Arcticibacter tournemirensis: one gene and its partner. The protein of the gene in region 1 binds, or shares a complex with, the protein of each later gene. Links are inferred from orthologs where the notes say so. Each region holds a gene or a part of one and is shown on either strand. Other genes may lie near its edges. The genes, in order: metK and groL.

The links.
Region 2: the proteins of metK (region 1) and groL are in contact, whole or in part, in a cryo-EM structure (PDB 8P4O), measured with the Escherichia coli proteins. The link is inferred for Arcticibacter tournemirensis from one-to-one orthologs.

Annotation. Positions count from the first base shown.
Region 1 is NZ_VFPL01000001.1:682,951-691,198, reverse strand. Bases 182-3,143 are described here. They hold metK (methionine adenosyltransferase), read left to right. Parts: upstream 182-1,016; coding sequence 1,017-2,270; downstream 2,271-3,143. Other genes in these bases: BDE36_RS02950 (lysophospholipid acyltransferase family protein), read left to right, coding at 3,050-3,143; BDE36_RS02955 (NUDIX domain-containing protein), read left to right, coding at 2,380-2,940; BDE36_RS02965 (diacylglycerol/lipid kinase family protein), read right to left, coding at 182-240. In the rest of the region: more of BDE36_RS02965, read right to left, coding at 1-181; more of BDE36_RS02950, read left to right, coding at 3,144-3,784; BDE36_RS02945 (LytR/AlgR family response regulator transcription factor), read right to left, coding at 3,851-4,570; BDE36_RS02940 (sensor histidine kinase), read right to left, coding at 4,572-5,585; BDE36_RS02935 (acetate/propionate family kinase), read right to left, coding at 5,754-6,956; pta (phosphate acetyltransferase), read right to left, coding at 7,043-8,248. UniProt on the Escherichia coli protein: Catalyzes the formation of S-adenosylmethionine (AdoMet) from methionine and ATP.
Region 2 is NZ_VFPL01000001.1:862,664-870,834, reverse strand. Bases 3,050-5,934 are described here. They hold groL (chaperonin GroEL), read left to right. Parts: upstream 3,050-3,614; coding sequence 3,615-5,255; downstream 5,256-5,934. Other genes in these bases: BDE36_RS03675 (mechanosensitive ion channel family protein), read left to right, coding at 5,375-5,934; BDE36_RS03685 (co-chaperone GroES), read left to right, coding at 3,182-3,457. In the rest of the region: BDE36_RS03705 (sigma-54-dependent transcriptional regulator), read left to right, coding at 1-804; BDE36_RS03700 (LptE family protein), read left to right, coding at 812-1,321; BDE36_RS03695 (hypothetical protein), read left to right, coding at 1,386-2,591; preprotein translocase subunit SecG, read left to right, coding at 2,605-2,943; more of BDE36_RS03675, read left to right, coding at 5,935-6,160; BDE36_RS03670 (family 43 glycosylhydrolase), read right to left, coding at 6,289-7,740; BDE36_RS03665 (aldose epimerase family protein), read right to left, coding at 7,913-8,171.

The DNA of each region.
Region 1 (8,248 bases):
ACCCTGAACAGCCGATGCGATCTCGTTAACAGTACCATCGCCACCTACTGCAATAATAAAATCGGTACCTTCTTCCACTGCTTTTAAGGCAAGCTCATATGCATGGCCAGAACGGGCGGTGAAAACAAATCGCGGCGTAAATTTATCTTTGTCGAGATATCTTTCTGCGACTGAGGGAAAATGCTTTTTATCCTTCCCTCCTGATATAGGGTTTATTATAAATAAAATACTTTTTTTCAATGAGCCAGCTTTTTCAAAATCGGTGCTAAAAATAGCCTTTAATTAAATGCTATTCAAATAATACCTAAGAAGCAGCCTTTAATGCATCAGAGCAGCTTTCATAGGTACCTCCTCTGCCCTCTTAATTCCTCTCATCTACGATTAGCGGCTAAGAAAGCTGACCAGGAAAAATGCCCCCATTTTGGCACACTTATCACTCCAATCTCTTAAAAGTTCCTGACCAGTCCCTGACCAGTCCCTGATCTCGTCAGCATCTCATTAGACTCTTGTCAGTATCATGTCAGACTCTCGTCAGACTTTAGTCTGACATGATGCTGAGGAGATGCTGACATGATGCTGACGAGATCAGGGACTGGTTAGGCACTGGTATGGCATTCATATGGGTTTGTACCTACTTCTTCTTCTCTTTTGTATCATACGTATATCCTTCATTTATAGTCCCGATTTCAACATTAACAAACGACCAGCGTTCCTTCTTTTACGGCACTTCTATGTATTGAGCAGCTTGTTGTTACTGGTGGCATGCTACGACGTTATAATAAGGAATTGTTTGTCTGTTGAATTTTCTTTCCGGATGCTCAGCGGGCCTTATACTCATTTCTTAAAATATAAAAAATCTTGTACCTTCGTGCTGCAAAGTGGACTGATTTGCTGTGTTCATATTAAAAGGGAACAAGATTGCAACCACGTAAAAAAAAGGCTAATACATGCTCATTTTTTACATCTGCTGCAAGTGCCGGTCTCTCCTCTTTTGCATAAACTCAAAAATCTTTTTTATGCCATATTTATTCACATCAGAATCGGTTTCTGAAGGACATCCTGACAAGGTCGCAGATCAGATTTCCGATGCTTTAATTGATAATTTCCTCGCATGGGACCCTGATTCGAAGGTGGCATGCGAGACGCTTGTAACTACCGGACAGGTTGTTCTGGCGGGTGAAGTAAAATCAAATACGTATCTCGATGTACAAAAGATCACCAGAGATGTAATACGCAAGATCGGCTATACGAAATCGGAGTATATGTTTGAAGCAAACTCCTGCGGTATCCTTTCGGCCATCCACGAACAATCTTCTGATATCAACCAGGGAGTTGACCGCAAGGAAAAACAGGAACAAGGTGCTGGCGATCAGGGAATGATGTTTGGCTATGCAACAGACGAAACAAGCAATTACATGCCCCTTGCTTTAGACCTTGCGCATAAAATACTTATAGAATTGGCTGCACTCAGGCGCGAAAACAAGGAGATCCCATACCTGCGCCCGGACGCAAAATCGCAGGTTACCATCGAGTACAGCGACGACCATCAGCCTATACGGATAGATGCCATCGTGGTATCGACTCAACATGATGATTTTGCTTCTGAAGAAGAAATGCAGGATAAAATCCGCGAGGACATTATTCAGATTTTAATTCCGAGGGTAAAAGCCAGCATTTCTCCTGAACTGCAGAGCTTGTTTACCGATAGCATCAAGTATCACATTAACCCTACCGGGAAGTTCGTAATCGGAGGCCCCCATGGAGATACCGGACTTACAGGAAGGAAAATTATCGTTGATACTTACGGAGGTAAAGGAGCTCATGGCGGGGGTGCGTTCTCAGGTAAAGATCCTTCTAAAGTAGATCGCTCGGCGGCTTACGCAACACGTCACATTGCTAAGAACCTTGTTGCAGCAGGAATATGCAGTGAGATACTCGTGCAGGTGTCGTATGCCATTGGGGTAAAAGACCCAATGGGAATTTACGTAAACACCTACGGCACTTCTAAAGTTAGTCTTTCTGACGGTGAAATTGCCAGCAAGATCACCGAAATCTTCGACATGACCCCATACGGGATAGAAACACGCTTGAAACTACGCAACCCTATCTATTCTGAAACTGCAGCATACGGACATATGGGCCGCGATCCGGAAGTAGTTACTAAAGAATTTGTGGGAGCAGGAGGTGAAAAGAAGCAGATCGAAGTTGAGTTGTTTACATGGGAAAAACTTGATTATGTAAACAAGGTGAAAGCAGCCTTTGGAATTTAATATCAGTAACAGAGCATACAAGCCTTCCGCATCATAAGCAGAAGGCTTTTTTTTATTCTGCCTGTGACGCTTCATGCATTACAGGTAAAAATTATTCCGATTTGAAATTATGCTGAATGAAGAAGTTAATCCCTGGAAAACATTGTCAAACAGGGAAGTCTATGAGAATCCCTGGATAAAAGTAACAGAATTCGATGTAATCAACCCATCAGGAGGGCAGGGCATCTATGGAAAGGTTCACTTTAAGAATTATGCTATTGGGATAGTCGCGCTCGATGATCAGCTAAACATATGGCTCGTGGGACAGTACCGCTTCCCAATAAACCAATACAGCTGGGAAATCCCGGAGGGTGGTGGTCCCCTGGGTATTGATCCGCTCGAATCTGCTAAAAGGGAATTACTGGAAGAGACTGGACTTGTTGCTAAAAACTGGACAGAGATTCAGCAAATGCATCTTTCTAATTCTGTGAGCGACGAGTTCGGAATTATTTATCTCGCTCGCAACCTTGAACAGTTTGAGTCAGAGCCAGAAGAAACGGAACAGCTTCAAATAACGAAGATGTCTCTGGAAGAAGCCTTCCAGATGGTCATTTCAGGGAAGATCACTGACTCCATAAGCGTTGCAGCCATCTTAAGGGTAAAACTGCTTGTCATAGAGGGAAAGCTATAAAACATCATCGGCCGCGGCTTTATCCATACTGATAAAATTTGTAATTTGGCGGCCCGGTATGCTTAAAAGAAACTGTCTTGTAAAGGATGCCGGATTTCACTAACAATCAATGAACAAGTTATTTGGTTATATTTTTTCTCCGCTTCATTATCTCGCCTTTGGACTTTTTCTGGTTATCTTTCATCCCATCCAATGGCTGAGTTTGAAACTGGGAGGATACAGTGCCCATAAAAGGTCGGTAGATATTCTGAATTTCTTTCTGGTTACTACCTATTACCTTATGGGTTCACGGATGAGGTTCTCGAATAAGGTGGGACTCCCTGCCGGCCGGTCCATTATTTTTATAGCCAATCACCAGAGCATGTACGATATTTCGCCGATGATCTGGCATTTGCGGGCTCACCATCCGAAATTTATATCGAAAATTGAGCTAACGCGTGGAATTCCAAGTGTATCCTTTAACCTAAAACATGGCGGCGCTGCCAATATTGACCGCAGCGACCCTAAGCAATCAATAGCTGAGATCCTGAAACTGGCAAAACGTATGCGTGAGAATAACTGGTCGGCAGCGATATTTCCGGAAGGTACCCGCTCAAAAGACGGGAAGATGAAGCCGTTTGCGGCGGGTGGGGTAATAACTTTGTTAAAGAAAGTTCCCGATGCCCTGGTGGTGCCGGTAGCTATTAAAGGTTCATGGAAACTAACACGATTTGGCGTTTTTCCTTTGAGCTTTGGTGAGAAGATGAACTGGACAGTACTTCAACCGATCGAACCGGCTGGAAAAACGCCTGAAGATGTGATAAACGAAGCTGAAAGAGCGATTAAAGAGGCAATCGCCGATTAACCCCAATTGTTGAATCTCGACCACAATGATCATTATCAATCATTGTCAATTGTCCCCTGTCAATTGCTAAATGTTCCTGTCTTCTATTTTCTTAAAGAAGTTATCGCGGTAGGTATCTCCAATGGGAATAACTTTATCTCCTATTTGTATTCGTCCTCTTTCTATACTTTCAATCTTATCAATCGAAACAATAAAGGATTTGTGCACACGGGCAAACCGCTGGTTAGGCAATACTTCCTCCAGCTTTTTCATGTGCTGTAATGTTATTATTCTTTCGACGGCGGTGAAAATAGAAACATAGTCCTTCAGTCCTTCTATGTACAGGATATCATTAATATAGATCTTCTGGATACGATGCTCAGTCTTAACAAAGATAAAATCGGGTGCCGATGCTGCCACAGGCCGCTCTATCGTCACTGCAGGAGTACTCTGACTTTGCTGGTTCTGGACTTTTAAAACAGCCTTATAGAAGCGATCAAAGGCGATAGGTTTTAAGAGGTAATCTGATACATCAAGCTCATAGCCATCTAATGCATATTGAGAATAGGCGGTGGTGAGAATTACATTGCATTTCCCGTTAATGATCTTCAAAAACTGGATGCCTGTTAGCTCCGGCATTTGCACATCAAGAAAAACAAGATCGATCAAGTCATTCTGAACTATCGACAATGCCTCAAAAGCACTCGTAGTAGCTTTCACCAGCTCTAAGAAAGGCACTTTAGCAATATAATCCGTCAGAATATCGAGTGCTAAAGGCTCATCGTCAACAACAAGACAGCGTATCATATTATAAGTCCAAAACTAGTGTACAATGATATATTTCTCTACCTTCATTAATTTCCAACTCATATTTTCCGGGAAAAAGTAAATCGAGCCTTCGTTTCACATTGTTAAGACCGATTCCACTAGCCTCGTCTTTGTTCTGAGCGCTCTTTTTATTTTTCACACTAAAGAACAATCTTCCTTTCATTACATCAATAGTAATTGCAATAGGATTTTCGGGATCAGAAGCGACGCCATGCTTAAAAGCATTCTCTACGAAGGCGATTAAGATCAGCGGAGCTATGCTTTGCTGCATATCGTCGCCCTTTATATCCATACTTACATAAGAATCGGCCTTGAAGCGTAACTTTTGCAATTCTATATAGTTTTCAAGGTATCTTATTTCCTTTGACAACTCCACCTTTACTTCGTTGCTCTCCTGAAGCATATATCGCATAATTTCAGATAATTTAAGGATGGCTTCCGGAGTTTTCTCCGAATGCTGGTAGGCAAGCGAATAAATGTTATTCAGAGAATTAAACAAAAAATGGGGGTTGATTTGTGATTTCAGAAACGCCAGTTCGGCGATGAGCTTTTCATTCTCCAGATTCTTACGCACCTTCTCATTTACAAACCAGTCTACTGCAAATTTCGCGGCAGTACTGAGGAATACAAAAAACGTTCCTGTAAAAACCGTTCCCAGGTAATACTCCCAAAAAGTGATCACAATTTGATGTTGGGGCCCGCGCTTTAAAACAACGCTACTAAAAAAGCTTGCTAAAGTATATTTAATAAGGCCCGAGAATAGTATGAGGAATATAATACTTAATGCGCATCCGAGATACCTTCGGCTGTTTAGATATTTAGGTAAGATGTAGAGATAGTTGATATAGAAAATGGCTATATTTAATAAGCCAAAGTATACAAAAATAACAACAGCTTCTTCCAGCTTCCCTCCCCTGCTGCCGATACCTACAAACAGAAGGAGGATAGAAAGCCATATTATGGCGTGCAGAAAAACTGTCCTTGGTTTATTCATCAGCCTAAATTAATAAAACCGGTGAAATAAAGGGTAAATAAACAAATGAGAAGGTTTTACCTGCCGATGCAAGAAATTAAATGGCGACAGGGAAGCAGGTAAAAATAAAAGGCGTTAAGAAACACAAACAGGGTTATCTGCGTCCGTGCTCTTAACGCCCGGGATGTTCTATTTTGATTCTAATAGCTCAAAGCATTCTTTAGCTATTTCAAGTTCTTCGTTAGTTGGAATAACCATAACCTTCACCCTAGAGCCAGGAGTATTTACTTCCCTGAGCTCACCGGAACGTTCGCGGTTCTTATCCTTATCGATTTCAATGCCCAGGAAGTCCATGTTACTGCAAACAACTTCCCTTAGGTTCTTATCATTCTCACCTACACCGGCGGTAAAGATAATAGCATCCAAACCATTCAACGCAGATGCATAGGCGCCGATATACTTCTTAATGCGATAAGCATACATATCATATGCCAGACGCGCATTTTCATCACCCTCTTCTATTGCTTTAAGAATATCACGCATATCGCTGTAGCCAGTAAGTCCCAGCATACCGCTCCGCTTGTTAAAGAGAGCATCCACCTGTTCGATATCGTAGCCCAGCTGGGATACCAGGTAAAAAACTACAGATGCATCAATATTACCGCACCTTGTGCCCATAATTAAACCATCAAGCGGACCAAGCCCCATGCTGGTATCTATACATTGTCCGGCGTTTACAGCAGCCATACTACAGCCATTACCGAGATGGATCGTAATAATCTTTGCATCCGGCTTTTTGAGGTAGGAAAGCGCCTGAGCTGTTACATATTTATGACTTGTTCCGTGGAAACCATATACACGTACTCCATGGTCGGTATAAAATTTACCCGGAATAGCGTATCTGTAGGCTTTTGCAGGCATTGTTTGATGAAATGCAGTATCAAACACCACGATTTGGGTAGCGCTGGTAAAAATCTTCTGGGCCACCGTTATACCAACGTAATGAGCGGGATTATGCAAGGGAGCTAATGCAGCGAGTTTCTTTATCTCTTCCTTTACTTCAGGGGTAACGATAGTGGTGGTAGAAAAACTCTCGCCACCGTGAACGATCCGATGCCCTACAGCTTCGATCTCTGAGGGGTCCTGAATAACGCCGATTTCTGGTTCTGTGAGCAAGTGCCCTACTTCCTGCATACCGGCCTCGTGATCGGGCAATTCAAGGGTACGCTTTATCACCTTTTCTTCGCCATTTATATAGACCTTGTGCGTGATCGCTGAAATTTCAAGACCGATACGCTCCACCAACCCGCTGCATATTGGCGACTCGGAAGGCCATTTAAACAACTGGTACTTAATCGAACTGCTCCCGCAGTTTACTACAAAAATATTCATGCAAATAATATTTCTTTATCCTGTGTAAATAACAAAACCGTACAAGGGAGGCTGCCGTCCCTTGCCGGTTTCTAATTTGTTTTCTGTTAATTATTCTGGCTTTGAATAGCCGTGATGATAACCGTGTTGAATATATCATCTACTGTACATCCGCGGCTCAAGTCGTTCACGGGTTTATTTAACCCCTGTAACATAGGACCGATTGCGAGTGCGCCTGTTTCGCGCTGTACTGCTTTATAGGTATTGTTACCTGTATTAAGGTCAGGGAATATAAGCACGCTTGCTTGTCCCGCTACTTCTGAATTCGGCATTTTTTGTTTACCAACAACCGGATCTACAGCAGCATCATATTGGATAGGGCCTTCTACCTTTAGATCAGGTCTCTTCTGCTTAACAATTTCGGTAGCTTTGCGAACTTTATCAACATCTGCACCTTCGCCTGAAGTTCCCGAAGAATATGAAAGCATAGCAATTCGTGGCTCGATGCCAAAACGGATGCTGCTTTCGGCCGATGAAATTGCAATTTCAGCAAGCTGTTCGGCTGTAGGATTCGGATTCACTGCACAATCGCCGAATACCGATACACGATCAGGCAGGCACATAAAGAATACAGAAGATACAACAGAAATCCCGGGCTTGGTCTTCACAAACTGCAGGGCGGGCCGTATCGTATGCTGTGTTGTATGAACTGCACCCGATACCATACCGTCAGCGTGTCCTTTATAGACCATCATCGTTCCAAAATAAGAAACATCTGTCATCAGGTCACGTGCCATCTCCATCGTTACGTTCTTATTTTTTCTGAGCTCGTAAAGTGTTTCTACATAATCATCGTAGAACTCTGATTGGGCAGGATTAATAATCCTTACTTTATTGAGATCAAGATCGAGACCCAAACGCTTCACAGCAGCAGCGATAGAAGAGGCGTCGCCAAGAATAGTCAGATTTACAATTTCCTGACTTATCAGCCGGGCTGCAGCCTTAAGGACGCGTTCATCGTCGCCTTCCGGCAACACAATATGTTTAATCTCACTCTTAGCCCACTTACCGAGTTGGTACTGGAACATATGAGGCGTGATTCCCTCTGGTGTAAAGGTTACGATTTTTTGATCAAGCGCCTGCACATCCACATATTTGTCGAATGTATCAATTGCCAGCTGAATCTTCTTGGTGTTGTCGGTAGTGATCCTCGACTTAATAGAGGCGATTTCAGCAATAGTTTGAAAGGTACCTGTATTTACCGAAATAATTGGAACGACTGTTTGCGAACCTTCAATCAGGCGGATAATCGG
Region 2 (8,171 bases), 180 kb from region 1 along the record:
GATGTGCGTATAATTGCGGCAACAAACGTAGATGTTTACGACGCGGTAAAAAATGGAAAGTTCAGGGAAGACTTGTATTACCGTTTAAGTACCGTGCCCCTTAAAATACCGCCTCTACGAGAGCGAAAAGAAGATATTCACCTGATTTTCAGGAAATTTATTTCTGATTTCACCGCCAAATACAGAAGTCCCTCTGTCCAGCTTGATCCTGACGCGCAGCAACTGTTAACTAATTACTCCTGGCCGGGAAATGTCCGGCAGCTAAAGAACGTGGCGGAACAGATTGCAGTGCTCGAAAAAGACAGGAACCTCACTGCTCAAAACCTTCTGCATTATATACCGCAGGATCAGGGTTCTACTTTACCTATGAGGATCAAACAGGATGCGAAAGACGACTTTTCAGAAAGAGATATTCTCTATAAAGTTCTGTTTGATATGAAAAGGGATATGGTAGACCTGAAAAAACTGGTTGCGGAGATTATCCGTGATGGAGGCAACACTTCAGCTTTACGGGAAAATCCCCAGATTTTTAATCAACTCTACCACGAGCCCGAGTTCCCGCCCGCGCCTCAAAACCTGCAGCCCATTCTGCTGCATCAACCGGAAAAAGATAAAAAGAGTGAGTTTAACTTCGCCCCTCATACGGAAGAAGTGGAAGAGTCGCTCTCGCTGATAGAAAAGGAATCAGACCTGATAAAAAAAGCTCTGAAGAAACACAAAGGGAAACGGAAGCTTGCAGCACAGGAACTGGGAATATCTGAACGTACTCTTTACCGTAAAATAAAAGAGCTAAACCTCAGTTAATTTGAAAATGAAAATTATTAAGCAAAAAAGCCTCTGGCTGATTCTTCCTTTCCTGTTTTTATCACAGTCGTGCGGGATCTACAGCTTTTCCGGAGCGTCAATTCCCGCTAACATGAAAACGGTGACCGTTCAATTTTTCGAAAATAACGCACCAATAGTAGTGGCGACCCTCAGTCAGCAATTTACCGAAGCGCTGAAAGAGCGAATCAGAAGTCAGTCGCGCCTAAGCATTGTGAGAGAAAATGGCGATGGTATTTTTGAAGGCCGTATCACAGATTATAGCATTAAACCGGCAGCAATTACAGGAAATGAGCGTGCTGAAGCAATGAGGCTAACCATTACGGTAAGTGTAAAATTTATAAATACTCTGGATAACGAGCTTAGTTTCGAGCAACAGTTCACAAGATACGAGCAGCTCCAGGGTAGTAACATACAGTCGCAGGAAGGTACAGCAATAGCAAATATCAATCGCCAATTAACAGAGGACATCTTTAACCGGGCGTTTGCAAACTGGTAGCTCGGTGAGGTAAGACATTGAAGGATGATTATAAGAGAATATTTAAGTTTTAATATATAGCACAGTGGGAGAACTAAATGTAACAGGGGACGGCGAATTTCTAAAATTCCTTTTGCCTCAGAACGATCTGAACGATGCTGATATTGCTGCTTTAAAATACCTGGTATTAAAATTCCCTTATTGTCAGCCTTTACATTTTGCTTATCTGTCAGCCCTGAAGCATGCCGACTCCCCAGATTACGATTTTTATCTTCAAAAGGCTGCTGCTTATGCTCCGAGGCGGGACGTTTTACATCGCTTTATTTATAATCCTGAGTCATTCTATAATAATCCTGTTTCATCTGGTCTGGATGAAAGCAGCAGTCCTTCAGCGTTCATGCAGGAAGCGTCTGTTCCAGAACCCGCAGTAACGGAGGAGGAAACGACTGGAGTTATTATTGAAGGCGCCGAAGACAGCCAGATTCCTCATGATAGTGAAATACTTTATGTAACTCCGGTTGAAGGTATTGCTATAGAAACGGTGGTCCCTGTTGTTGAACATCTGATAGAAGAAGTAACTGAAATTTCTGAAGAGGTAGAGGAAGAAGCGAAGCCGCAGGAGGCCACAGAAGTTATTGAAGGCAATAACGCCATAGCCCTGGAAAGCATTGCAGCTTCGGATTACTTTATTTTTGACCGTTCTCCTATAGATCCGCTTCAGGGAGCGGAATTAGGGAAAGCGGTGAGCGGGGAAGTGATAACTCCAGGCATTGGACATGACTCAGATATAGCCAAATATGACGATGACACAATGCCGTACACGTTCTTATGGTGGCTTCATAAAACACGGAAGGAGCACGCAGCAACATATCAGCCTTTCGTAAGAAATCCACACCACCTTAAAAGAACACCTGCAGGAGAACTGAATCAGCAGATTATCGAGAATATATTTCATATTCAACCCGAGCTGAATACCTTTGAGGCCGCTGCAGCAGCCACGACCATAGAGTTTGAGCTTAAAAAGAAAGAAGATAAAATAATAGAAAAGTTTATACAAGAGGAGCCTCAGATAAGGCCGCCTGTCGCTAATAAACTTGATACAGAGAACAAGGCCCGCAAAAGCGCCGAGGATAATTTCGAGCTTGTATCAGAAACCCTGGCTAAAATTTATACAGACCAGATGCTCTATCATAAAGCGATAGAAATTTACAAGAAATTAAGTTTGAAATTCCCGGATAAAAAGCTTTACTTTGCCGGTCAAATTGAAGAATTAGAAAAGAAAATCAGTTAATAAATAAGATATTATGTTTTACGTGCTTATCATCCTGGGAATTGTCATTTGTGTATTATTAGCATTTCTTATACTTATCCAGGAACCAAAAGGAGGAGGCCTTACTTCAGGCTTCGCAGGCTCCAACAATATTATGGGTGTTCAGAGAACAGGCGATTTCCTTGAAAAAGGCACGTGGACCCTTATCATCAGCCTGATGGTGATTGTACTGCTGATCAATGTTGTCATTCCAAAAGGTGGTGAAAGAAATTCTGAAGCAGAAGAAATTCAAAAGCAGATTAACAAAGGGGCTCCGGCTGCTCCTATTGCTCCTACCACTTTGCCGGGGTTAAAAGATACCAGCAAGAAGTAAATTCAGAAAAAAAGAATAAAGAAAAGCTGTCCTCGAATGGGGCAGCTTTTTTTATATACCCCTACCTAGCCTCACAACACTGCCACTCCATGACAGCTTGACACTGGAAGGTTAAATCAATTTAAACAGAAATATATAACAGATGAAATTTTGACAAATAAGACACATTAAGATACGTTGCGTATCCTTTGGCATAAAATCTGACGATAAGAGAAACAAACTAATATTCATAATTACTATGGCATTAAATATCAAACCTATCGCAGATAGAGTAGTAGTTGAAGCTGCTCCTGCAGAAGAAAAAACAGCATCAGGTATCTATATCCCTGACACAGCTAAAGAAAAACCTCAAAGAGGAACTGTAGTTGCCGTTGGAGATGGCAAAAAAGATGAGCCGTTAACTGTTAAAGTAGGTGACGAGGTTTTATATGGCAAATATGCCGGTACAGAAATTACCTATGAAGGTAAGGAGTATTTAATTATGCGTGAATCTGATATCTACGCAGTATTGTAAAAAGAAATATGAGATTTGAGGAATGAGAGAGTAGAATCCCTCATAATCCAGATCGAATGTTAAAAAGAAACTATTAAAAGTCGAGGCTTAGATAAGACATTTAGGATAAACAGACTCAAATCTAATATCTAATCTCTCACAACTAAAAACAACAAAAATGGCAAAACAAGTTAAATACAACGTTGAAGCACGTGACGCCCTGAAAAAAGGGGTAGATACTTTAGCAAATGCAGTTAAGGTTACTTTAGGCCCTAAAGGTCGTAATGTGATCATTGACAAAAAATTCGGATCGCCTATTATCACCAAAGATGGTGTAACTGTAGCGAAGGAAATTGATTTGAAGGATAGCCTTGAAAACATGGGCGCACAGATGGTGAAGGAAGTAGCTTCTAAAACTGCTGATATTGCAGGTGATGGAACTACAACTGCAACTGTTTTGGCTCAGGCTATTGTAACTGCTGGTATTAAAAACGTAGCTGCCGGTGCAAATCCTATGGATTTGAAGCGTGGTATTGACAAGGCTGTGGCAGCTGTTGTTGCCGACCTGAAAAACCAGTCGCAAGCAGTTGGTGAAGATAACAACAAAATCAAACAGGTAGCTTCAATCTCAGCTAACAACGACGAAGTTATTGGTGCGTTAATAGCTGAAGCTATGGGTAAAGTTGGTAAAGACGGTGTAATTACTGTTGAAGAAGCAAAAGGCACAGAAACTGAAGTTAAAACTGTAGAAGGTATGCAGTTTGACCGCGGTTATCTTTCTCCTTACTTCGTAACCAATGCTGATAAAATGGAAGCGGAATTAGAGAATCCGTACATCCTGATCTACGACAAAAAAATCAGCAGCATGAAAGAATTGCTTCCTGTACTTGAAAAACAAGTTCAGACCGGCAAACCTCTTTTAATTATCTCTGAAGATCTTGACGGCGAAGCTTTAGCAACTTTAGTTGTTAACAAAATTCGCGGTTCACTGAAGGTTGTTGCTGTTAAGGCTCCTGGCTTTGGCGACCGTCGTAAAGCTATGCTTGAAGACATCGCTATCCTGACAGGTGGTACTGTTATCTCTGAAGAAAGAGGCTATAAGCTTGAAAATGCTGACCTTTCATATCTTGGACAGGCTGAGAAAGTTGTAGTTGATAAAGATAATACTACAGTTATCAACGGAGCTGGCCAGGGTGAAGATATCAAGGCCCGCGTTAATCAGATCAAATCTCAGATTGAAACTACTACTTCAGATTACGATCGCGAAAAACTACAGGAACGTCTTGCTAAATTAGCAGGTGGCGTGGCTGTTCTTTACGTAGGTGCTGCTACTGAAGTTGAGATGAAGGAAAAGAAAGACCGCGTTGATGATGCGTTACATGCTACACGCGCCGCTGTTGAAGAAGGTATTGTTGCTGGTGGAGGTGTTGCTTTCATCCGTGCTGTTGAAGCTTTAGCTGATCTTAAAGGATCAAACGAAGACGAAAACACCGGTATTCAGATCATCCGTCGTGCTATTGAAGAGCCTCTACGTCAGATCTGCGAAAATGCAGGAATCGAAGGTTCTATCGTAGTTCAGAAGGTAAAAGAAGGAACAGCTGACTTCGGATACAATGCACGCACCGATGCTTATGAAAACTTAATTGGCGCTGGTGTAATCGATCCTACTAAAGTAGGTCGTGTTGCCTTAGAGAACGCTGCTTCTATCGCAGCCATGTTGTTAACTACAGAATGTGTACTTGCTGACGATCCTGAAGATGAGAAAGCTGGTGCTGGTATGCCTCCAATGGGCGGCGGCGGCATGGGCGGAATGATGTAAGATTCGCAAATGCCCTTTTAGGGACATAAATTAAAGCCCCGGAGTTTTTAGCTTCGGGGTTTTTTATTGCATTGTACTTCGGCAGATAATTTCGCAACAATTTATTTAAGTTTGAGCTCATGGAACTGGAAAAATTTTACGACAAAGCATATGATTGGATCCTTCGTAACGGACCGGGACTAATCCTGGCAATTATCATCCTTTTAGTAGGCTTGTGGGTCATCAGGCTGGTAAAAAAGGGACTAGCACGGAGTATGGAAAAGAGAAAATTCGACACCTCTTTGCAGCCTTTTATCCAGAGTCTGATCATTATTTCGTTGCAGGTTATGCTGCTTCTGATCGTAATGCAGACGCTTGGAATACAGCTGACCATACTCACCACTGTTATTGGAGCATTTAGTGTGGCGGCCGGCTTAGCCTTGTCAGGCACTCTTCAAAACTTCGCAAGCGGTGTGCTGATACTCGTCCTGAAGCCCTTTAAAGCAGGGGATAACATCATTGCTCAGGGACAGGAAGGAATAGTATCTTCCATACAGATATTTTATACCGTTGTCACTACGTTCGAGAACAAAACGGTTATCATTCCCAATAGTAAGCTATCAAATGAAATTATCATTAATGTAAGCCGTCAGGGTAACAGGCGAATGGATATTGAACTTAAATTTAACTATGGGTTTGACATGCAGGCCGTAAAAGCCATTCTTGAAGAATCAGCAAAAAGTTCTGAGAACATTTTAAAAATTCCTGAACCGCGTATAGGGGTTTCTGCTCTTGAGCCTGATGGATATAAGATGATGGTTAACGTTTGGGTGAACGCCCATGGTTTTATTGATGCAAAACTTAACTTCCAAGAGAAGTTGATCAGCGATCTTAAGAACGCCGGAATTAAGCTGCCCGGGATGTAAGCTAACAGCCTTCGGCTGTTAGCTACTATTGGCTGTTGGCTATTGGCGTGTTAAAAGCTAGCGATTACTTACAGGCTTATTTGTTGCTAAACTGATCAAACAAGCTGAACTCTCGAAAACGTAAAACCTTACTCTCCAATGCTCTTAAGCGAGAAGCTTTCAAATACCGCTGTTTTATATGCGTCACCCTTCGAAGTCAAACCTGCACGGATTGCTCTGTCCCATGGTGGCAGAAAAGTTGCATCTATGCTCTCGTCATTGAACACTTTAAAGTCTTTTCCCGTAGTACTGTAAAGGAACGTAATATCTTTACCATTCTTTACCTGCATGCGAAGGTGTAATTTATCCTTTGTTTTTACAGTCTTTTCCATCATGAATGCTGCATTACCTCTTTTGATTACAGACACGCGTAGCGTGTCGCCAGCCACTGACATGGTCACGATATTATTGTCATCGCCGATTGCAGCGATCCCTGATTCTGCAGTCGATCTTGCAACAGAAACGACCGCATCTGCTGTATAGTCGGCGGTGTATGTCTTCTGCCCGATGTAAGATCCGGAGACGACCGGCAAGGCAGATAATTCCAGGTTACCTTTCGTTAGCTTATAGTCCAGGTTCTGAAATACGCTCCATTGCCATAGTTCTGAGAGGCTTCTTCCTTTGAACTCGTCAGATATACTTAAAGGCACTATTGCTGACTTATCTGAAGCGGTATCCATAAATTGAATCCAGCCGTCGGAAGTAAAAACAAATTCCTGAAGCAGTCCCTGTCGTCCGGCAAAGGCCCCGCTTTTAGCATCGTAGGCATGATATAAGAAATAAAACTTTCCACCCATCTCAACAGGGGTTCCATGTCCGGGACATTTCCATTTTTCTGTACTAACCAAAAGAGGATTTTTATCGTACTTCTCCCATGGCCCAAAAAGGCTCTTTGATCTGGCAACACCACTTACGTAGGTACAGCCCGGTCCGCAGCAGCCGGCAGCAGCATAAAATGCATAAAAATAATCGCCGTGTTTAATCATTGAAACGCCCTCTACCAGGTTTGCCTCCCATGGCTGTTCATTTCTGAATAATTCCTTTTTTTCACTGATGAGCGCGGTGCGCTCTTCATTCATTTCACTGATCCAGATTGGAGTAGGTTTACCAACACTATTTCCATCCTCTTTCCAGATGATGTGCAGCTTGCCATTTTCATCACGCATGGGAAAGGCGTCGATAGAACCAACTTCCTGGCAGATCAAAGGCCCGTGATCCCGATACGGTCCCTCAGGTTTATCGGCACTCGCCACGGCGACACACAAGTTGCCATTTTTCTTGTGAGCTGTATAATACACATATACCCTACCCTTATCATAGGTAACTTCCGGAGCCCAGAAATAATAGTCGGCCCACTCAGGCAGTTTATTAAAAATACTTCCTTCCATCTTCCAGTTAACAAGATCCTTTGATTTTAACAGGGGATATGCGGGAAGCCAGTTTGAAGTAGTAGCACTTGCCCAGTATGTATCACCTATCTTAACAACTGAAGGATCGGGATTGTCGCCAGGAAGTACCAGCTGCTGTGCCTTTATATTCAAAGAAAAGATAACGATTAAAAAAAAGAATATGAGACTTTTAGCTGAAACCTGAGTCTTTAGATATGAGAATTGAGTCACTGTATTAATGATATGAGGCTAATAAAAAACGAAAGCAGAAGGGCAGGTGATAGAAAAAGAAAAGCCCCGGTCTTTGAAAACCGGGGCTTCCGGATTATTTTGCAGAAAATTTGTAAACAGTAGTAGTTTTGTAGGTCTCTCCCGGATTTAAAACAGTAGAGGGGAATGACGGCTGATTTGGAGAATCAGGAAAGTGCTGGGTTTCAAGACAGAAAGCAGTCCTGTGTTCATCCTTCGTGCTATTCTTCAGCGTATGAGAACCGTCAAGGAAGTTTCCGCCATAGAACTGAATGCCAGGTTCCTTTGTCAGAACGTCCATAACGATACCTGATTTGTCGCCAACAACAGTAGCT